Regions from separate parts of the Granulicella mallensis MP5ACTX8 genome, predicted to be linked through region 2. Evidence: riboswitches for the same ligand, from Rfam matches in the RefSeq annotation. Region 2 holds a riboswitch; the other holds the start of a gene.
What was found. A riboswitch is a leader RNA that binds a small molecule or an ion and turns the genes downstream of it on or off. The one in region 2 is predicted to bind cobalamin.
Positions count from the first base shown of each region.

Region 1 (11,284 bases), 2.7 Mb from region 2:
AGCTGCGGCGAGGAACGTTGTGCATGAACATGAAGATCAGATAGCCGATCACGTCTGGACCAGCTATGAGGATGCTGTTACGGCGCTCGAGCAACGGAAAGCTGCGGCAGCGTTGCTCACGGCCTCTACCGAATCTCATTCGGCTGCGGTTGAGTCGTACAAGGACGGTGTACGTAACCTGCTGGATGTCCTGAATGCAGAGCGCGACCTTGCACGAGCCAGGGCTCTCGATGTCACTGCGCGTACACGAGTCCTGCAGTCGTTCACCAGTCTCGCGTTCAGGACAGGCGATCTCCTCGCACAACACCCGAAAGGTAAAACCCCATGAAGATCAACTTCACGCTGAATCCCTTACAGCCGCTTGGAAGGTGCGCCACTCTCGTTCTCACGACGCTTGTCGTGCTCTGTGTGAGCGGCTGTTCCTATTCGCCCTCATTCAATCTCCTCGGTTCGTACTTTCCTTCCTGGATTGTCTGCTTCGCTGTCGCGACGGCACTGACGGCTGTGATCCACGCAGTATTCACCAAAACAAAGTTGGTGACCGAACTCTGGCCGCTGCCCGTTGTTTACACCTGTTTGATCAGCTTCCTGAGCTGCACGCTCTGGATCATCTTCTTCAATTAATGAGGCATTGAGTCCCTTGAACGGAATCGACGAACAATCGCAACGAACCAATCGTGGCAATCTCATCAGCGCAGGCATCCTCGCGGGCGCATTGATATCTGGGGCTATGGTCATGCACAGCTCAACTGCCCATCCGAGGACGGACGATGCCGAAGTCACTGCCAACTTTATCGGCATGGCGCCTCTTGTCGAAGGGCCGGTCGTAGAGCTGCCTGTGCACGATAACGACTTCGTAAAGAAGGGCACGCTTCTCTATAAGATCGACGATCGGCCGTACCTCTATGCTCTGCAGAGCGCTCTCGCCGCGCAGGAACAACTCGAAGGCCTTATCGAAAATGAATCACGGCAGATCTCCTCGCAGGTAAGCCATGTCGAGGTCTCTACAGCCGGAAGGCAAGCGGCTCTGGCGAACGAGGTTCGCGCTGACGATGAGATACAAGTGAGTGAAGCCGGGATCTCCGAGGCTGAAGCAGCCGTCAAACAAGCCCAGGCTGATTCGGAGTACGCTTCCGGCAATCTGCATCGTATCGAGCCCCTGCTGGCTAAGGGGTTTATCACAACCGACGATGTACACCGTGCTCGCACGCTTGCAGACGCAAAGACTGCAGCAGTACAGCAGGCTGACTCGCAGCTTACTTTGGCCAAAGCAAAGCTGCTCGCGGCAACTGCGCAAAGACAGCAGGCGGTCGCACAAAAGGCTCAAAGCGAAGCCCAGGTGAACGAGTCGGAACATTCCGTCCTGGTTCTCGCTCCCCTGATTGCACAGAGGGAAAGCCGCGCTGCCGCAGTTAGGTTGGCGCGATACAACTACGAGCAGTGCAGCGTTGTAGCTCCGTTTGATGCGCGCGTTACGAACCTGACCATCTCTGAAGGACAGTATGCCAAGGTGGGCCAGCAGGTATTTACGCTGATCGATAGCCGCACCTGGTGGGCGCTTGCTAACTTTCGGGAATCCCAGATCAGCCATATCACGCCGGGTGAATCCGTTGATGTGTACCTGATGTCCGACTCGAAGACAAAACTTCACGGCACCGTGGAGAGCGTCGGGTACGGTGTCACGCCGGACCCGGATGTCGTCGGAAAACTGGCTTCCGGGCTGCCTGATGTGCAGCGCACTCTCAACTGGGTGAGGCTCGCGTCGCGTTATCCAGTACGCATCCGCATTATCGATCCCCCACCTTCGGTCCTGCGCGTTGGGCAGGTTGCGAATGTCATCGTCCGGTAAGGATCACTATGTCTCGAACCCTTCAGGCATTTCCGTCGATCAGCCGAGCCGCAAATGTAGTGCGTGCGGAGCTTGCGATGTATCCCGGCAGGCTCTCGCTGATATTCAGAATTGTGCTCGCCTGCACTTCGGTGATGGTGTTGGTGATGGTCTTTCGCATCCCTGCCGCTGCGCTCGGAGCCTACTATCCACTACTGCTTTCGCGTGACAGCCCGCGCGCTACACGCCGATCTGCGCTACGAACGTCGATAGCCTGCACACTTGGCGCTGCGGAGATCATTCTTGGCGCAATGCTCTTTGCGGGCTCGCCATTTCTGCACTTCTTTTGGCTGATGGCAAATCTTTTTGCTGTCTTCTATCTCATCAGCGCGATGAAGCTCTACGACGCGGCCGTGGCTCTGGGCGTGTTGATCGCCTCAGCGATGACCATATGGGATACGGGAGCATCGCCTGCAACTCGTGTGACACTCACCCTGTACACGCTGCTCTCCATTTTGATGGGCTGTGTGATCTCGGCCATCATCGAAACAGTCTTCGCCCAGACTCACCCTTCGGACGCTGTGCTTGACGGCATTCAACAGCGTCTTGTTCTGGCAGAAAAACTCTTGCGCAAAGGTGGCGATATCGATGCCGACCACGCTTCGCTCAGGATTCAAATAGGGCGCTATGCAACGAGGGGCACTGGAGAGCTTCGAGAGCACCTTGCTCATTCGAGTTACGACGGCTCCTACAAGGCTCAGCTTACAACCGTAGTCGCCTTGTCCGGACAGTTGATAGAACTCTCTGTGAATCTTGGGGAAACAATCCGCCTTCTATCGCCGTCCGATGTCGTTCGCTGCAACTCGATCGCACAGAATATCGCAGGAATCCGGTCAAGACTTGTACAGGAGGAGGCGCCTGACTGGCTCGAGCTTTCCGGCGAACATGAACACGCGAATCCGACGCTTGCCGAAATCGAAAGAAACATTGAGCTGATCGCCGAAAGCTTTTCCGACAGTGATCCAACGCCGCATCATCATTTGCCTGAACCCGGCGAGCAGCAGAAGATGGGCATCTTTCAGGAGGATGCTTTCAGTAACCCGGAGCATCTCAAGTTCGCCATTCGTGGAACCCTGAGCGCGATGGCCTGCTATCTCTTTTACATGAGCCTCGGGTGGATGTTTCTGGCAGGCTCGGTGACAACCTGCATCCTTACAGCTCTTACGAATACAGGGGCAACACGGCACAAGCAATTGCTTCGCTTCGCCGGCTTCTTCCTTGGAGCCTGCATTCTCGGCTTTGGAGCAGAGACGTTAATTCTGCCGCAGATCGATTCTCTGGCTGAGTACACACTTCTGTTTGCCTTTGTGATGGCAATCGGAGCCTGGGCGGCCACATCGAGCCCTCGCCTGGCTTATCTCGGATTTCAGATTGTGCTGGCATATGACCTCACCAATCTCAATCGCTTTACGTTGAATACCTCATTGGTTCCGGCCCGCGATGCGATCCTCGGAATTGTTCTCGGGATCATTGCGATGTGGCTTTTCTTCGACCACTTGTGGTCACGTTCGGCCACAGTGACGATGCGGGCCATTCTCTTGACGGCAATTCGAGATGTCGCGCAGTTGGAGCATTCGAGCAACACTGAGCAGCGGCACGAGATGCGTCGCTTTCAAGCCGAGTGCGATCGCATCAATCGCAACTTCGATAAGATTCGTACCCTCTCCGATCTTTCGGTCTTTGAGTCTTTCCCGAAGAGTCGGCACGAGACATTTATGACTCACTGCGTTGAGTCCTTTCTGCCGCAGCTGCGAGCGTATCTTCTTGTGAAGGCTGGGCTGCTTCAATACGGGACGACGAACGGCTCGCAGCAATATGCTGAGCTAGTCGATGAAGTGAAACATCGCACTTCCGCGCTCCTCCTTGGAGCTGCGCAAACCATTGAACAGTATCCGGAGGCTTCGGTTGGGACGATCGATCCTGGAGACAGGCGGCTTCTGCATTCAGTGAAGCAAGCGACACGTGAAGCCCAGGGAAGTGGTCAAGAAAGCTCTGCCACAGGGCTGCGCCTCTCCTCTTCACTCCTGGACCTGGCACTCCATGTTCAGATGCAGCTTCACGCCCCACCCTCCGAGTAGGTAGGACTTCTCTCGCCTCAATCAACGATTGTGCAGCCTCCTGTCACAGAACGCCGGCGTATTTGGTCTTAGTAAGTACAACCGGCAGATGTGAATATGCCATTCGAAAATGAGAGGAACAAAGTCATGAAAATCGTAGTGATCGGCGGCAGTGGTCTCATCGGATCAAAGCTCGTCAATAAGCTTCGTGAGCACGGACACGAAGCGATACCGGCATCACCCAACTCAGGCGTCAACACGCTCACCGGCGAGGGCCTTGGCGAAGTGCTAAAAGGCGCCTCGGTCGTCGTTGATGTATCGAACTCTCCCTCCTTCGAGGAAGCGGCAGCGACGAACTTCTTCACTACTGCCACACGCAACCTGCTTCAGCACGAGCAAGCCGCAGGTGTGCGGCACCACGTTGCGTTGTCGGTCGTGGGGACGGATCGTCTGGCTGCAAGAAGGCCGTCGGATGCGGAAGAGACGATTCGCGGATACTTCCGCGCGAAGCTCGTGCAGGAGAAGTTGATTGCGGAATCTTCGATCCCCTATTCGATCGTCCATGCGACGCAGTTCTTCGAGTTTTTCAAGAGTATCGCTGATGCTTCCAGCGACGGCACGACTGTTCGATTGGCTCCAGTGCTGATCCAACCGATGGCTGCTGAAGATGTAGCTGCCGCGGTTGGACGGGGTGCTGTTGGCGCTCCGGTAAATGGAATCGTTGAAGTGGGCGGGCCGCAAGAGTTCCGTCTCGACGAATTCGTTCGTCAGGGCCTCCACGCACACAACGATCCGCGTACGGTCGTCGCGGACGTCGGCGCCGGTTACTTCGGGGTCGAAGTCGACGAGCGCACGCTTGTCCCCGGTAAAGACGCCCGGCTTGGCGAAACGCATTTCAAAACCTGGCTCAGTCAGTCCACGGTGAGTGCGATAGGTGCGTCTCGATAAGGACAGAAGCCGAGTTCGGCTGAACTCGGCTTCACCTTCTTAGGCTAAGAAGAAAGAGCAATACTGAGGAGATTCGTGATGAAGATCGCAAAATTAATTTTGTGCTTGATATGGCTGACCCCAGGTTGGTTGATCGGGCAGGAGGCTAAAGTAGTGCCTCTGCTATCGAAAGATCTGACTGACTTACCTGGCAAAGAAGGTCTGATGATCACCGTGGAGTATCCGCCGGGTGCCTCTGACCCTGTACATCGCCACAATGCGCATGGATTTATTTATGTGCTGGAAGGCTCGATCGTGATGCAGGTGAAGGGTGGAAGGGAAGTGACTCTGATGCCTGGTCAGACCTTCTATGAAGGCCCGAACGATATTCACGTCATTGGACGGAACGCAAGCCAAACCAAACGAGCAAAGTTCGTAGTGTTCCTGGTAAAGGACAAAGGAGCTCCGGTGCTCATGCCGGTGAACTAAGCCGCGCGCCGCGCCATATCATCGGGGATGCTGACGATCCTCCCATCAACGAAGAGGTGGTCGAGAAAATGCCGCGAGATAGACTATGACCATCGCAATGGCAGAAGAACCCATTTCGGAAACTCCATTGTCTGTTCGCCGTGGTCTAGAAGACGGAGAGCATGACGATGGTCTGTTGGTCTTTGCCGAGGTGCGTCCACGTTTGTTCGGCATCGCTTACCGCATGCTCGGAAGTGCGGCTGAAGCCGAGGATATCGTGCAGGATGTCTGGTTGCGGTGGCAGGCTACCGATCGCAACATCGTTGAGAGCCCGTCGGCATTTCTGGCCACGACAACTACACGAATGTGTATCAACTTCTCCCAGAGTGCCCACTCGCGCCGGGAAACCTACGTCGGTCCCTGGCTTCCCGAACCCGTGGACACCAGCAGCGATCCTGCGTTAGGCGCAGAGCGCGGCGAAGCTTTGGGACTTGCCATCCTGCTGCTCCTTGAGAAGCTGTCTCCTACAGAACGTGCCTCCTACGTTCTGCGCGAAGCGTTCGATTACTCCTACCGCCAGATCGCGGACATCATACAAATGGAGGAAGCGAATACCCGCCAACTCGTCTCTCGTGCCCGTAAGCACATTGCAGATGGGCGGCGCACACCGGTCAGTTCTGAGGAACAGCGCCGCCTGCTGGAAGCCTTTATCGGTGCCGCTCAAAAGGGAGACCTGGCCACGCTGGAAGGTCTCTTCGTAGAAGATGTCGTCTCTTATTCGGATGGTGGGGGCATTGTGCGTACAGCTGCTCGAGCCCCGGTTTCTGGTCGCGATCATGTTGCGAAGTTCATTACCTCCTTCGCTTCCCATTTCTGGACGGGCATAACGCTCCGGTGGATTGAAACAAACGGACAGGCATCCGTTCTTCTGTCACGCGATGGCATCCCGGTTGCGCTCGCAACGGTAGACGCTTCGGTAGAAGGAATCCATCAGATTATGTGGATACTGAGACCGAGCAAGCTCGCTGCAATTTCGCAGACGGGAAGGCTTTGAATCTTCCATCTGGCTCGAGGGGTTCGATAAAGATCACCTAGATTTTTAGAAACGCGTCAAGGTTTGGCCTGGTTCTGGCGTTCCCGCGTAACAAAACCCAGGCAGATGACGCTGGACATCCATAGAGGCACTATGGATACTAGGACTACTTCACGGTGCCCAATCGCGAGATTGGGCTTAAATGGGAATCAGGCGAGAATCCGGAACTGCCCCGCAGCGGTACGCAGGAACGAACACTCCGATAGAAGCACTGGTTCGCCATGAACTGGGAAGCAGGAGCAAGTAGGTAGCCTGCAAGTCCGAAGAACTGCCGAGAAACTTGCTCCATAACGAGCATAGATATACCGCTTCCGAGGGGAAGGCAGGATAATGGCAGCGCTTTCTCTACTGCTGCATCTAACCTGTCAGCTACTTCCGGCCTGTTTTGAGAATGGCTCGTTTTGAGCCATAGCCGTCTCTATAACCAGACCGGTCGCATCTGTTCCATTCGGCATTGCAGGCAGTCGCTCGTTTGCCATCATGAATGAGAAAATTATCTAGTGGATTCGGTCTGCAGCCGCGCCCGATGAACCGTTCGCTGAACCGGAGGTTTCGCTTCAATGACGCCTACCTTAGCGCTTTCGCTGCATCTAACCTCTGATCGCTCCGAGGCTGGGAAAATTCCTGGTCTCGTGGTCCACCCAGGTCGCTATAGTATTTTGTTTATCGCTAACGGCTTGCGGGCCACATTAGGACAAGCATGAAAACTTCAGAGGTGCTCCAAGCCTGGTCGACGATTCTGGCTGGCCGGTCCCCTTCGCTGTCGATTGAGATCACCAAGGAATGCCCCTTACGGTGTCCGGGATGCTATGCCTTCGATGCGGCACATCTTGGAAGCGAGATGCAGTTGCGTCAGCTCTCCGACTTCAAAGGCGAGGAGTTGGTCACGAGAGTGCTTGCTCTGATCGATGAACGCAAACCGCTTCACGTGTCTCTCGTAGGCGGTGATCCGTTCGTTCGACATCGTGAGCTTGAGTTACTGCTGCCTCACTTGGAGAGCCGCGGGATACACACGCAGATCGTGACGAGCGCCTTCAGAATTATTCCGAGCTCGTGGAATCAGTTCAAGCTGTTGAACGTTGTGGTCTCGATCGATGGCTTGCAGCCGGAGCACGATGAACGGCGCAAGCCCGCCACCTATGAACGGATACTGAAGAACATCCGTGGCGCCAGAATCACCATTCATTGCACCATCACCTCCCAGATTGCAGACCGTGAAGGCTACCTGGAAGAGTTTCTGCGTTTCTGGAGTGCGCAGCCGGAGATTGTGAGGGTATGGTTCAGTCTCTTCACCCCTCAACGCGGCGCCACTGACCCGGAGATCCTCACGACCTCGCAAAGAGCCTCTGTACTTGCCGATCTGCAACGCTTGCGGAAGAGTTATCCGATTCTGGATATGCACGAGAGGGTGATTCAGGAGATCGCCTCTCCGCCGAAGAGCCCAGGTGAGTGCATCTTTGCGCAGACAACCGAGACGATCTCGGCAGATCTGAAGACGCAGATCACTCCCTGCCAATTCGGTGGAGATCCCGATTGCGAGAATTGTGGCTGCATCGCCTCCATGGGGTTAGCTGCTGTCGGCCATCATCGTGTGATCGGGCCGCTTACTGCCGGCCATCTCTTTACGGCCTCGGATCGATTGGGCAAGGGCTGGAGAGGGTTGCGGAATAAACTCTCGCCAAAACCAAGACAGGTGCCAGAACCGTCGCCGTTCAAAATACTTTAGAAGAGGATCTATCATCGATGATCAAGCATCGGCAGACGGGGAGATTTTGTGGGGCAGTGGTCAAGGGTTCCGAAGCAGTGGTATTCGATGGTTGCCGAAACCGCCGACTCGGTTCTTCTTGAAACCTCACGCTTCGACCCGGAAAATCGGCAGAGTCTTCTCTTTCTCCATCCTGTTCGGGTGTTGTCTGCATCCAGGCATGACGCAATCCCGGCTCTCTTCCGCGAGCTTGAAGACGCGCTCGCCGCGGGCTTTTATGTCGCCGGATTTGTCGGCTATGAATGCGGATATCACTTTCAGTCCCTGGAGGATATAGCACCGGCTCGATCAGAACTGCCTCTCGCCTGGTTCGGTGTCTACCGGGAACCGCTCGTCCATCACCACCACAGGAGTGATGAAGAAGGTGAAGCGACTCCACCTGCCTCCAACGAATCCGGCAACCTGTTGGAGATGCTTCCGGAACAAACCTTCCTGACGATCTCAGAAGCCGAGTACTGTGCAAGGGTTGAACGGATTCAGGACTACATCCGGGCAGGCGATACCTATCAGGTGAACTTCACGGATGCTGTCGATGCCCGGACAAAGTTGTCCGCTACGGAGCTCTTTGCCGAACTCTTCCATCGACAGCCGGTTTCTTACAGTGCTTTCCTGAATGTGGACGGAAACCATATCCTTTCCTTCTCGCCGGAGCTGTTCTTCCGCATTGAGGACGGCCGGATCGTGACTCGCCCCATGAAGGGCACGATGCCCCGAGGCCGCGATTCCAGAGAGGATATCGAGGCCGCTGCACGACTGCAGCAGGACGAAAAGAATCGCGCAGAGCATGTGATGATCGTCGACCTTCTTCGCAATGATCTTGGCCGCATCTGCACGATGGGAAGTATCCAGGTCGAAGACATCTTCTCGGTTGAGAAGTACAGAACTCTTCTCCAGATGACCTCGACGATCTCTGGAACACTTCAGGCTGAGCTCGGATACTACGACATCTTTCGAAGCTTGTTCCCCAGCGGCTCCATCACGGGAGCTCCAAAGATCAGGACGATGCAGATCATTCGCGAACTGGAACAGAAGCCTCGGGAGATCTACACCGGAGCCATCGGTTTCATTGCGCGGGATCGATCCTCGATCTTCAACGTCGCGATTCGAACCCTTGTCCTCAAGGACGGACGAGTCCGGATGGGTGTCGGCGGCGGTATCGTGGCGGATTCGGTTCCTTCGGACGAGTACAGGGAGTGCCAGCTCAAAGCAAGTTTCCTGTCCCGGTCAGGACCGGCCTTTCAACTCATCGAAACGATGCTCTGGAACGGAGAGTACGCTCTTCTGTCCATGCACCTGGACCGCATGGAATCGTCCGCCTCGTACTTCGAGTTTTCCTTTGATCGCGCATCGATCACGCGACAACTCCTTGAGCGGGCGCATCCGTTTCCCCCCGGAGAACACTATCGCGTGCGGTTGCTGTTGGACTCTGCCGGCAAGGCGACGATTACGTCCACAGCCTTTCAACCCGGCCAATCGACCTGTTCTGTCCGCATCTCTTCGGAACGCACCTCTTCTGACGATGTCTTCCTGCGGCACAAAACAACACGCCGCGAACGATATGAACATCTCTTCTCCGAGGCCCGCGCCGATGGTTTCGATGAGGTTCTCTTCCTCAACGAGAGGGAAGAGGTGACGGAAGGGGCAATCAGTAATATCTTCATCCTCCGCGAAGGCAAGCTTATGACTCCACCTCTAAGCTCTGGTGTCTTGCCCGGAATCTTCCGCAGGCATCTTCTCGAAACCAATGTGTCGGCAGAGGAGCGAGTCCTTCATCTCGAAGACCTCGAATCGGCAGACGGCATTTTTCTGTGCAATGCTCTTCGCGGTATGCGCCAGGTGAGCTCCCTTCATCCAAGCGACAACTTACACAAATAAAAATGGCCGCGAGAGGGAGACTCCAGGCCATTTTTATTTCTGAACCTATATAGGTTCAGAAATAAAGTGACATTCCAGAGATGTGTGGTGCCCATCAGCCCCGTATCCTGCTGTGTTCGATTGCAAAGAGGCAAAGACTGCGGGTTCGAGGCGAAGCGCATTCTTCTCCCGGTTCGCAATCTACAAACGTGGATTGAGCAGAACATCCTGCTCGTTCTCAAGGATGCTCCGTTCGACAAGAAAGACGCGCATCTTGTCGCCATTGCCGGGAATTGTGTGGACTGCCCCCAAACGGACAGGGCACAATAAGGGGCTCCTGGTAGAACGCCAAATTTTTCTTGTAACCCCGGAGCGGGTTGAGCGTCGAAGGTTGTAACATCCCATGCGTTCCTGTATCCCCCAAAAGGGGGAGATTACGCCGCTGGTCCATGGGGCTGGCTTGGGTGTGTTTAATTGCAATCGATCTCAAAAGGGACGTGGTCTCATGGTCATAAAGTCCAAATACGACAATGATTCGAGCGACGTCCTTCCATCCGCGCCTGCACCCCTCAATGCGTCCATCCGCCTCGAACGAAAGCATCCTCTTGCCATACGCTGGATGCACTGGATCAATTTCCCTGTGCTGTTCACCATGATTTGGAGTGGCGTTCTTATCTACTGGAATGATTCGGATAATGCCTATCGGCACCCACATGCCATCTATCGCGTGGGGATCGGCAAGTTTACCCTCATCCGATTGTTTCCAGACTGGTTTTACCAGAAGCTTCATGTGCCGTACTCCGTAACGCAGGGGCTTGGCTACCACTTTTTCTTTATGTGGATCTTCGGCCTGAATGGGCTCCTGTACGTGCTGTATACCTCGTTCTCAGGGGAGTGGCGCTTTCTTGTACCCGAACGCCGCAGCCTGCGAGACGCGATTCAGGTCACCCTGGTCGACCTTCATCTGAGGAAGGGACTCCCTGCACAGACGAAGTACAACGGTGCGCAACGAATCGCTTATACCTCCGTCATTCTGATGGGAGTGGGGATGCTCGTGACGGGCCTGGCCATCTACAAGCCGACACAGGCACACTGGCTCACAACTCTGCTGGGTGGCTATGAGATGGCCCGATGGCTGCATTTCTGGATCACGATGAGCTTTCTGGGCTTCTTTGTCGTTCATGTACTGCAGGTGATCCTTGCGGGATGGAACAACTTTCGAGCCATGGTCA
Region 1 is NC_016631.1:270,295-281,578, forward strand. Features, by position in the region: gene ACIX8_RS01180 (TolC family protein) at 1-328, shown strand, start outside; gene ACIX8_RS01185 (YtcA family lipoprotein) at 325-624, shown strand; gene ACIX8_RS01190 (HlyD family efflux transporter periplasmic adaptor subunit) at 632-1,849, shown strand; gene ACIX8_RS01195 (FUSC family protein) at 1,858-3,966, shown strand; gene ACIX8_RS01200 (SDR family oxidoreductase) at 4,093-4,893, shown strand; gene ACIX8_RS01205 (cupin domain-containing protein) at 4,972-5,361, shown strand; gene ACIX8_RS01210 (RNA polymerase sigma-70 factor) at 5,489-6,394, shown strand; cobalamin riboswitch at 6,531-6,723, shown strand; gene ACIX8_RS01215 (radical SAM protein) at 7,134-8,159, shown strand; gene pabB (aminodeoxychorismate synthase component I) at 8,247-10,073, shown strand; gene ACIX8_RS01230 (cytochrome b/b6 domain-containing protein) at 10,558-11,284, shown strand, end outside.
Region 1: another riboswitch for cobalamin. It lies ahead of ACIX8_RS01215 (radical SAM protein); the one in region 2 lies ahead of cobU (bifunctional adenosylcobinamide kinase/adenosylcobinamide-phosphate guanylyltransferase).

Region 2 (11,284 bases):
CTGCGCAGCCTCACGACCGCTGTCGCGCGCGTGGCTATGCCCCCGTGCCTTTCCCTGCGCGGCCCGCATCTCGTTCGGTCAATCCGCCAAAACAACCTCTCGGAGCAGATGTAGCCATGCCGACCTACCGCCAACGCGTCATCCGTGCCGATGGGCGCGCCTTCAACATCACCCAGCACCGCGCGCACCTGACCTACTGCTACACCGGCTGCTGCTGCGGCATCACCGAGCGCGGCTATGCCGCAGTACCGGTCGACGTCTACACAGAGGAGTGGCTCAAGCGCAAGATCCGCAACGACGTCCACCTGACCAAGGGCGGATGCATCGGGCCCTGCGCCCTGGCGAACGTCGCCAGTCTCGTCTTCGACGGCAAGAGCATCTGGTTCCACTCGGTCAACAGCGAGTGGCAGGTACGCCAGATCTACGAGTACATCGACTCCATGCTGAAGGCGGACCGCTTCCTGCAGCCGCCCTCCGAGCTGAGCGAATACGTCTTCAACTACTACGACTGGGACGTTCGCCTGCCCAGCCCCGCAGAGGGGCTAACCCAGCTTGAGATCGTGCAGCCGAACGGCGCCATCATGCTGCTCTCGCACGCGGATACCGATCTGCTTACGCTCATCAAATCCTCGGAGACGCTGCCGGAAGAGCTGCGCGTCAGCGGCTTTTCCCTGAACGCACTCCGCACCGAAGACCAGATGAACGTGCTGATCCTCGGCGAGATGAGCAAGGCCAAGGTCATCGTCGTGCGCTGCCATGGGCCGCTCAGCGGCATCCCCGGCTTCGACCGTCTGAAGGCGGCCTGCATCGAGCGCGGACAGTCGCTGGTACTGGTGAGCGGCACAGGCGATAACGCCTCGGAGTTTTCCGAGACGATCAACGTGCCCGCCGATGTGATGCAGACTGCCTCGGGCTACCTCGATTTTGGAGGCGTCTCCAACTTTGGCGAGCTGTTCCGCTTCCTCTCCGACCGCCTGATGCTTACCGGCTTCGGATACACCACGCCGAGCCCTATGCCGGAGCACGGAATCTACCTGCCGGAGATGGACGCCGCGACCTTTGAAGACTGGCAGCGCCAGGCCGATCCCGCAAAGCCGACCGCAGCGGTACTCTTCTATCGCGCGCATCGCATGAGCGGAAACACCAGCTTCATCGACGCGATCGCTGAAGCACTAAAGAGCAAGGGCATGAATGCGCTCTGCATCTTCACCTCAAGCCTCAAGTCGAAGGAGAACGGCCGGCCCGCAGCCTTCGGCCTGATCGAAGGCAAAGCCGATGTTCTGATTTCGACGCTATCGTTTGCGCTCGGAGAGGTGAACACCGGCTCTGTAACCATTGCAGGCGAGGCCGTGGGCTCTCTCGAACAGCTCGGCATTCCTGTGCTGCAGGCCATCGCGAGCGGCATGCAGTATGGGGCGTGGGAAGGCTCGCGTCGTGGAATCAACGCTCTCGACACCGCCGTGAACGTCGCCATTCCCGAGTTCGATGGCCGCATCATCACCGTGCCGGTCTCGTTCAAGGAACGCAGCGCCGCCGGAACAGACAATCTCTACGTTGCGCAGCCGGACAGAGTGGACCGCGTCGCCGGAATCGCTGCACGTCTCGCGACTCTGCGCCGCAAGTCCAATCGCGAACGCCGCATTGCCTTCGTGCTGACGAACTCCGCGGCGAAGGCCTCGCAGGTTGGTGGCGCTGTGGGCCTCGATACACCGGCGAGTCTCCTGACTACTCTCCACGCCATGCGTGCGCGCCGGTACAACGTCTCTGCCCTGTCCGAAACTTCGGACGAGTTGATGCAGAGCCTGCTGCAGCATGGCACCTACGACGACAACTATCCGCTCGATCCCGCGCAGGCCAAGCGCTTCTCCCGAGCGGTTTACCGGAAGATCTTTGCAACCTTCCCCGACCGCCCGAACCGCAGGATGCAGGACTTCTGGGGACAACCTCAGGATCGGGGCTTCAGCGTTCTGCCTGCCAAGAAGACGGACAAGAAGCTGCTCCCCACTATCGGCGGCAAGGTCGTGTCCATCGAGCAGGAAGAGCCATGGGGAGACGAACACGACTACCTCTTCGCCGCGATGGACCTCGGCAATGCGCTCATCGCTCTACAGCCCCCGCGCGGCTACGGTATCGATCCCGACACGATCTATCACACGCCCGACCTGCCGCCGACACACCACTACACGGCCTTCTACCGCTGGCTGGGAACACCGCAATCCGAAGGCGGCTGGGGTGCGGATGCCATCGTCCACATGGGCAAGCACGGCACGCTTGAGTGGCTTCCCGGCAAGGGCATAGGCCTCTCGGGTGAGTGCTACCCCGATCTGCTGCTGGGCGATCTACCGCTCATCTACCCGTTCATCCTCAACGATCCCGGCGAAGGCAGCCAGTCCAAGCGACGGGCCCACGCCATCGTCGTCGACCACCTCACGCCGCCGATGACCAACGCAGAAACCTACGGCCCACTGGCGGAGCTGAACCAGCTCGTGAACGAGTACTACGCCGTAGAAAAATTGGACCCCAAGAAGCTGCCATACCTGCAGCAGCAGATCTGGGAGCTGGTGGAGCGCACCAATCTCAAGACCGATCTCGACACCAAGACGATGCTCACGCGCGAACGCGGCGACCACACTCATGAGTGGGACGACGCGCTGACGCCGGAGGGCGTTCCAACGACGCTGGCCTCGATGACCGGCAACGAAGTTGCGCATCTCATCGAAGATCTCGACGGCTACCTCTGCGAACTGGGCATGGCACAGATTCGCGACGGTCTCCACATCCTGGGACAGATGCCCCCGCTCCCCGAGATGCTTCGCTCGCTCACGCGGCTGGCAAACATCAGCACACCGAGCCTGCAGGCGAGCCTCGCGACGGCGTTCTCTTTCGATCTCGCGAGCCTTCTCGACAAGCCTGGAGAACGGCTGGAAGAGCCGCAAGAGATTCTCGACCAGACCTGCTACACACGAGCCGACGTGCTGGAGCTGCTCGACCGTGCCTCGCTCGATCTCTTCACCATGCTGGAGACCTTTGGGTTTCGCACGAAAAAAATCGCTGACGTTCAACGGGCCGTGCTCGGCCTCCAATCCGAGGACATCACGCAAGCGCTCATCTTCGCCTGCGAAGAACTCGTGCCGAACCTCGAACAGACCGGCGACGAGATCGAGCACCTTCTGGACGCTCTCGAAGGCAAGTACATCCCAGCCGGACCGGCTGGCGCACCCACGCGCGGCATGGCCCACGTTCTACCTACGGGGCGCAACTTCTACGCCGTCGATCCGCGCGCTCTACCGTCACAGGCCGCATGGCGCGTCGGGCAGCAACTCGCCCGCGAAGCCATCGAACGCTTCCGCATGGAGGAGGGCAAGTACCCCGAGATGATGGGCCTGAGCGTCTGGGGAACCTCGCAGATGCGCACTCACGGCGACGATCTCGCCGAGGCCTTTGCTCTGCTGGGAGTGCAGCCCGTTTGGAACGCGCAGTCCCGCAGACTGGAAGGCGTTGCTGTCATCCCGCTCGAACAACTGGGACGCCCGCGCGTGGACGTCACACTGCGCATCAGCGGCTTCTTCCGCGATGCCTTTCCTCACTTGATCGATATGTTCGACCAGGCCATCTCTCTCGTCGTCGAACTGGACGAACCGCTCGAACAGAACTTCCCACGCAAGCACTATCTCGCGGATCTCGAGGCGCATAAAGATCTTCCCGAGCATGAGGCGGAGGCCCAGGCTCGCTATCGTATCTTCGGATCGAAGCCCGGCTCCTATGGCGCCGGCATTCTTCCGCTGATCGAAACCGGCAACTGGCACGGCGACGAGGACTTTGCACGCGCCTTCCTCGCCTGGGGTGGCTACGCCTACGGCAAGGGCACGGACGGCGTCGATGCTCAGCCTGTGTTTGCGGAACGCCTGAAGGCGATCCAGGTCGCGCTGCACAACCAGGACAACCGCGAGCACGACATCTTCGACTCCGACGACTACTTCCAGTTTCACGGCGGCATGATCGCGTCCATCCGCGCACTCACAGGCGTGCAACCCAAGGCCTACTTCGGCGACAGCTCGCGCCCTGAGAACGCGCAGGTCCGTGACCTCAAAGAAGAAGCGCTGCGCGTCTACCGCTCGCGTGTCATCAATCCGAAGTGGATCGAGAGCATCAAGCGGCATGGATACAAAGGCGGCCTGGAACTCTCGGCCACGGTCGATTACATCTTCGGCTTCGACTCCACTGCACACATCGCTCCGGACTTCGTCTACGAGGGCCTCGCCGAGCACTATGCGCTGTCCCAGGAGATGCGCGATTTCCTAAGCGCTTCTAATCCGTGGGCGCTGAACGCCATCGCCGAGCGGCTGCTCGAAGCAGCCCGGCGCGAGCTCTGGGAGAACCCCGCACCAGAGACATTGAACGCCCTGCGTGAAGTCTTGCTGGAGAGTGAGACGCTGTTAGAAGCCCAGGGCGAACGGAGGCGCGAGATCGTCCAATGAAGCCTTTCATCTATCCCTTCTCCGCCATCGCCGGACAGCAAGAGATGAAGCTGGCCCTGCTGCTCGCAGCCGTGGACTGGCGCATCAGCGTGCTCCTGCGGGGAGACAAAGGCGCCGGCAAAACCACCACGGCGCGCGCGCTTGCCGCTCTTCTGCCCCAGCCCAGCCCCTTCATCAACCTGCCGATCGGTGCGACCGAAGACCGGCTGCTCGGCGGCCTGCACCTGGAGCGCGCCCTCAAAGGCGATCCCGCGCTAAAGCCCGGTCTGCTGTCAGAAGCGCACGGCGGCGTCCTCTACGTGGACGAGGTCAATCTTCTCCCAGCCCATCTGGGCGATACCCTGCTCGATACCGCTTCGAGCGGAGTCAACGTGATCGAGCGCGAAGGCTTCAGCGCCTCCCATGCAGCCGAGTTCGTCCTGCTCGGCAGCATGAACCCGGAGGAGGGCCTGCTGCGGCCCCAACTGCTCGACCGTTTTGCGCTTGCGGTGAACATTACCGCTCCTCTGGAGCCTGCCGAACGGCAAACCGTCGTCGAACGCCGCATCGCCTTCGATCGCGATCCGGCCGTCTTCCTCGCGGATTGGGCGGAGATGGAACAGCAGCTTCGCGAACAGATCCTCAGCGCACGCGCACAGCTCTCCGGCGTTCTGTGCTCGCAAGAGATTCTCGCGCAGATCAGCGCCGCCGTCTGCGAAAGGGGCGTGCGCTCCCTGCGCGCCGATCTCGCGGCAGTTCGAGCCTCCATCGCCTACGCTGCCCTCACCGGCGATGCCTCGGTACAGCCCCACCATGTAGCCGCCGTACTGCCGCTGGTACTCGTGCATCGCGCCCAGGAACGAAGTCGTCCCCCGGCACCCCAGCCGCCAGCACTCCAGACACCGCAAGACGCTCCTTCCGAGGCCTCCGACAAAGACCAGGCGCAGAACGCAGGCGAGGCCCAGGAACGAATCTTCGCTCCAAGGGAGATCAAGACGCCCAAGGTGCAGGCGAAGTTTGAAGACGCCGCAGCACGCGGCAACAGCGCTCCGGCGCAGGCGCACCAGCCGGGGCCTGCGGTCGGAGCACGCCGGTCTGAAACTCCCGTAGAGCTCGACCTTCGCGCTACCTTGAACCACGCCGTAATGGAGACCGGAAGCCTTCAGCCGCGCCTGCAGGATCTTCACGAACGAGTGCGGCAGCCGGCGACAGGCACCCGATATCTCTTCGTCATCGATTCAAGCGGCTCCCACGCAGCACAGGAGAGAATGCGCCTCGTCAAAGGCGCGGCTTCCAGCCTGCTGACACGCTCTTTCAAAAATGGGGACGAGGCTGCCATCATCGTCTTTCGCGGCACTGCAGCGCAGGTGGTGCTTGAGCCGACGCGGACACTCCCCGAAGCCATCACCGCCTTCGAGTATCTGCCCACGGGCGGCAGAACCCCTTTGGCCCATGCCCTCGATCTCGCACAGAACTACCTGACACCGGCAACGGTCCTGGTGCTTCTCACCGATGGGCGAGCAAATGTCTCTCTTGGAGAGGGCGACCCCTGGCAGGAGGCATTGGAGATTGCGAGCCGGATCAAGGCCACCGCCCTCGTGGTCGATACCGAAAACTCCGCCGAACGGTTGGGGCGGCCTCGCCAGTTGGCAGAGGTCATGGCCGCAGAGTATGTGGGGCTGGAGAATCTCGAATCCAGTGATGCGGCGATTCTCACCTTGCATCGGCTTTCGGGATAAACGAGGAAGCAGGAACCGGTCAATCACGAAGCTGTACCACGTTTTGCGTGATTGACCCACCTCCTCCGCGAGCGGTATAACTCGGATATCTGGTGTTCGGGAAGACGGTGCAAATCCGTCACTACCGCGTAACTGTAAGCGCTAAGAGCCTGGCATATAAGGTCACTGGGATCAGAGTCCTGGGAAGGCCGATCAAGCTCCACGAGGCGCAAGTCAGGAGACCGGCCAGATACGGGCTTAATTCAACTTCGCTGGGAGAGTTGAAGAGCATATCCACGCGCCCTCCAGGCCGTGGCAGCTGCCTATCTACCACTTCCCGCTCAGTGTCCGGCGATCTCACACTGGATGCCAGGAGCGATGTATGCAGCATCAACCCGTCTCCGTAACTCTCGTGCTCGGCGGCGTTCGCAGCGGCAAAAGCCGATATGCGCAACAAATCGCCGAACGCTCCGAACGAGTTACGTTCATAGCCACCGCGGAGCGCCGCGACGATGCCGAGATGCACGCCAAGATCGAGCGTCATCGCGCCGAACGGCCCTCCTCCTGGGCCACGATCGAAGAGCCGCTCCACCTGTCCCGGACGATTCGCGAAGCAGGCAAGGATTGCGACGTCCTTCTCATCGACTGCCTCACCCTGTTCGCGGCGAACCTCCTCGAGGCCTGCGGCGAAGACTCCGAACAGGTCCAGGCTCACATCGCAGATCTCTGTCACGCACTCAGCACGGCATCCTGCACAGTCGTCCTCGTATCCAACGAAGTGGGCAGCGGGGTGGTTCCAGCCTACGAACTTGGCCGCCGCTTTCGCGACCTCGTCGGTGAGATCAATCAGCGCGTTGCCGCGACAGCGGACACAGTGCTTTTCATGATTGCGGGGCTTCCCCTCGCACTCAAGGGCACCGTCCCCGCGAAGGTGCAGTCGTGAAGGGATTCCTCATCGCCGGGACCGCCAGCGGAGTGGGCAAAACCACCGTCACGCTTGCGATCCTGGCCGCCATGCGCCGCCGCGGATTAGTCGTTCAGCCCTTCAAAGGCGGCCCCGACTTCCTCGACACAGGCCACCATACCCGCATCGCAGGGCGCGCTGCACGCAATCTCGACACATGGATGCTCTCGCACGAAGCGAATGAAGAAGTTCTTCGCCAAAACGCGGAGGGCGCCGATGCCGTCGTTGTAGAAGGCATGATGGGCCTGTTCGACGGCAAGGACGGTGCCACCGAAACCGGCAGCAGCGCAGAGATTGCCAAGCTGCTGAAGCTGCCCGTCGTCCTGGTGCTCGACGCCAGTAAGAGCGCCAGGAGCATCGCTGCCGTTGTCCTGGGCTTCGAGCACTTCGACCGCGAGCTTCCGCTGGCAGGCATTATTCTCAACCGCGTCGCCAGCGAGCGCCACTTCAGGATGCTCGAAACAGCGATCCTCTCCGCCTGCCAGACGCCCATCCTGGGCTGGCTGCCGCGTGAGCCCTTGATCGCCATTCCCGAACGGCATCTCGGCCTGCGTACTGCAGAGGAGTCAGAAGGCCACGAGCAACAGCTCGACAGGCTGGCAGCTCTTGCGGAAGAGCACCTCAATCTGGACGCGCTCCTCTCGCTCGAATGCGGACTGGACCTCGAACAGGCTCCCTCGCTGCGAGAGACACCAAAGACCGCCGTACGAATCGGCGTGGCGCGAGACCGCGCCTTCTGCTTCTACTACGAGGACAACCTCGACCTCCTGCGCCAGCACGGTGCGGAGATTGTCCCGTTCAGCCCCTTGCTGGATGCAGCACTCCCTCCAGACCTCGATGCCCTCTATCTGGGCGGTGGTTACCCAGAGCTCTACGCGCAGCAACTCAGCGCAAACACCTCGATGCTCTCATCGATTCGAGACTTCGCCGCCTCCGATCGCCCTGTCTATGCCGAGTGCGGCGGCATGATCTATCTCTCCCAACAGCTCACGGCAGCCGATGGCACAGCGCACAACATGGCGGGCGTGCTCCCCCTCGCGATGGAGATGACGAGCAAGCTCGTTCGGTTCGGCTACGTCACCGTTGAACTCACACAGGATTGCCTGCTCGGCGCACGCGGGACAGTTCTGCGAGGCCATAGCTTCCACTACTCTCGCGTCACTAACGCACCCACAATATCCACCAGCTATTGCGTGCAGTACTCCCTCTCCGGACATCAGGAGGAGGAAGGCTATAGTTTCGGGAATGTTCTCGCGAGCTACGTCCATCTGCACTTTCGCACCGCTCCAGCAGTGGCTCAGCACCTGGTGGAACAGATCCGGCATTCGGCAACAGAAGCTATCGCCCAGGAGACCCGATGAATTCCCTCACGCAACAACTCGATTCGATCACGCACGGCATCGAGCTCCCCAGCGAACTCTGGCGGCAAAAAGCACGAGCGCATCTCGACACCCTTACGAAGCCTCTCGGCAGTCTGGGGCGGCTGGAAGACCTTGCAGCCCAGATCGTCGCCATTCGTGAAGAAAAGTTCTCTGAGCCCATCAGCAAAGGTGTCTATGTCTTCGCCGCGGACCACGGGATCACCGCAGAGGGCGTGAGCGCCTATCCTCGCGAAGTCACGCACCAGATGGTCCTGAACTTTCTCGCGCAGGGAGCTGCAGTGAACGTGCTGGCGCGACTGCATCATGCAGAGCTTCGCGTCGTCGATGTCGGCGTTGACACCGACTTCAACGATATCCCCGGTCTGCTTCATCGCAAGGTTGCGAGAGGCTCGCGCAACATGCTGCACGAGACAGCGATGACGGGCGAGCAGCTGGCGCAGGCCCTCGCCGTCGGCGCGGAGATCGCTGCCAACGCTGTTGCCGCTGGGCAGACGATGATTGCCATCGGCGAGATGGGCATCGGCAATACCACCTCGGCCAGCGCCATCACCTGCGCCCTCACGGGCTCTGCCGCCTCTGAAGCTACGGGCCGAGGCACAGGCCTCAATCCCGAAGCTCACGCACGCAAAGTCAGTGTTGTGCAAGCTGTAGTGGCGAAGCACTTCGGCGGTTCCGCTGCTAATGCTTCGCCGCTTGAAGTGCTGCGCTGCGTTGGCGGACTGGAGATCGCCGCGATGGCCGGCATGGTTCTCGCCGCAGCCCAGCACAAGCTCGTCATCGTCATCGATGGATTCATCTCCACCGCTGCCGCAGCCATTGCCGTCGCGCTCTCCCCCAACACCCAGGGCTATCTCATTGCAGGACATCAGTCCGAAGAACCCGGACACAGACTTTTGTTGCAATACCTGAACCTGGTGCCCGTTCTGAGCCTTCACATGCGTCTCGGCGAAGGCACCGGAGCGGTACTTGCCATGCCCATCCTCGAATCGGCCGTCGCCCTCTATACGCAGATGGCGACCTTCACTTCGGCAGGCGTGAGCGGAGCCGCGTAATGAGCCCGGCCGTCTATATCCGCAGGACAGGATCGGAGTTTCTCTCCGCCCTCCAGTTCCTCACGCGTATTCCGGTCCCATCGCAGCCCTACGAAGCCGACTCCCTCTCGCGAGCCGTCAAGTTCTTCCCACTCGTAGGCGTCGTTGTCGGCGGCATCGCCGCACTGTTGCATCTTCTACTCGCCCCGCATCTTCCAAGGCTTGTCGCTGCGTTCCTCGTCGTTCTGTGCCTCGTCCTCGTAACAGGCTGCCTGCACGAGGACGGTCTTGCCGATACGGCCGATGGCTTCGGTGGCGGAACCGACCGCGAACAGATTCTGCGCATCCTTCGCGATAGCCGCATCGGCAGCTACGGAGGCATAGCGCTCGGGCTTAGCCTTCTTGGCCGCGTCGTGCTGATCGCCTCTCTTCCCCTGCCGCAGGTTGCAACCTATCTCATCGTCGGCCACATGCTGTGCCGCTGGACGACGCTTCCCCTTAGCTACTTCCTCCCCTCGGCCCGCACACAAACCGAAGGGCAGGAGTTCAACGGACAGGGCGCGCGCATCGCACGCCTCACTTCAACCGGCACCCTCATCGGCGGCACTCTCTTCAGCTTCGCCGTCGCAGCCTGTCTGCTCAGAACGGGCGCGGTCGCTCCGATTCTTATCTCCATTGTGCTGGCTCTGTTTACCGGCCTCTACTACAAGCGCCGCATCGGCGGTGTCACAGGTGACTGCTTCGGAGCTACCAATCAGCTCGCTGAACTCGGCGTCTATCTCTGCGGAGCGTGGACCCTGTGAACGGCCTCCTCTTCATTCGTCACGCCCGAACCGACCTGGCGGGAACCTTCTGCGGACACTCCGATCCGCCGCTTAATGCCACTGGCCAACAACAGGTCACCGACCTGATCGCGCGTCTCACCGCCGAACACTTCGATGCGATCTTTTGCAGCGATCTGCGTCGTGCCGTGGACACAGCAGAACCGCTCGCGCAAGCCTTCAAGGCTCCGCTCACCCCAAAGCAGGGCCTGCGCGAGATTCACTTCGGCGACTGGGAGGGTCTGACCTGGGCCGAGATCGAACAGCGCGATGCAGAGTACGCGCGCCGCTGGAGCGAGACCTTTCCAGCTTTGACCGCACCCGGTGGTGAATCTTTCGCGGACTTCGAGAGTAGAGTCCTGGCCGAGATTGCCCCTCTCCTCAGCCTCGCCGAGCGCCAGCGAATTGCCGTGGTCACGCACGCCGGAGTCATGCGCACCGTCCTGCGCTCTCTGCACGGTTGCAACGAGCAGGAAGCATGGGAGAAAACGAACTCTTACTGTTGCACGTTCTCCTATCCAATCAACCTGGAGAGCCTATGAGCCACAAGCAGGTCCATGTTCGAGAGCTTGCCGGCTGGGGACTCGACGACTATGAGTTTCGCGTCAGCACCTTCGACCGCACGAAGCCATCGCAAGCCGAGCATCTCGTTGCACAGCGTACGCCCTTTCAGCAGTCAACCGTCGTGCTCACACAAGAGAGCGCACAGTTGAGGGATGCGCTCCTGCAGCACGCCACAAGACCGGACCTGCTCGACGAGATGACAGGCCTCACCTGGTCTCTTGGTGTCGTCGACCTGCGGTCTCTTCTCGCCTTTCAGCGCAGGCTCTCCTTCAACCCTGAATTTCCGCATCCCCCGGCCCCCGCTGCAAAAGATTGGACTGCCCTGCTCGACTTTTCTTTCGGCCCGG
Region 2 is NC_016631.1:3,807,059-3,818,342, forward strand. Features, by position in the region: gene ACIX8_RS15290 (cobaltochelatase subunit CobN) at 117-4,478, shown strand; gene ACIX8_RS15295 (ATP-binding protein) at 4,475-6,196, shown strand; cobalamin riboswitch at 6,270-6,440, shown strand; gene cobU (bifunctional adenosylcobinamide kinase/adenosylcobinamide-phosphate guanylyltransferase) at 6,558-7,118, shown strand; gene ACIX8_RS15305 (cobyrinate a,c-diamide synthase) at 7,115-8,500, shown strand; gene cobT (nicotinate-nucleotide--dimethylbenzimidazole phosphoribosyltransferase) at 8,497-9,573, shown strand; gene cobS (adenosylcobinamide-GDP ribazoletransferase) at 9,573-10,355, shown strand; gene ACIX8_RS15320 (histidine phosphatase family protein) at 10,352-10,915, shown strand; gene ACIX8_RS15325 (hypothetical protein) at 10,912-11,284, shown strand, end outside.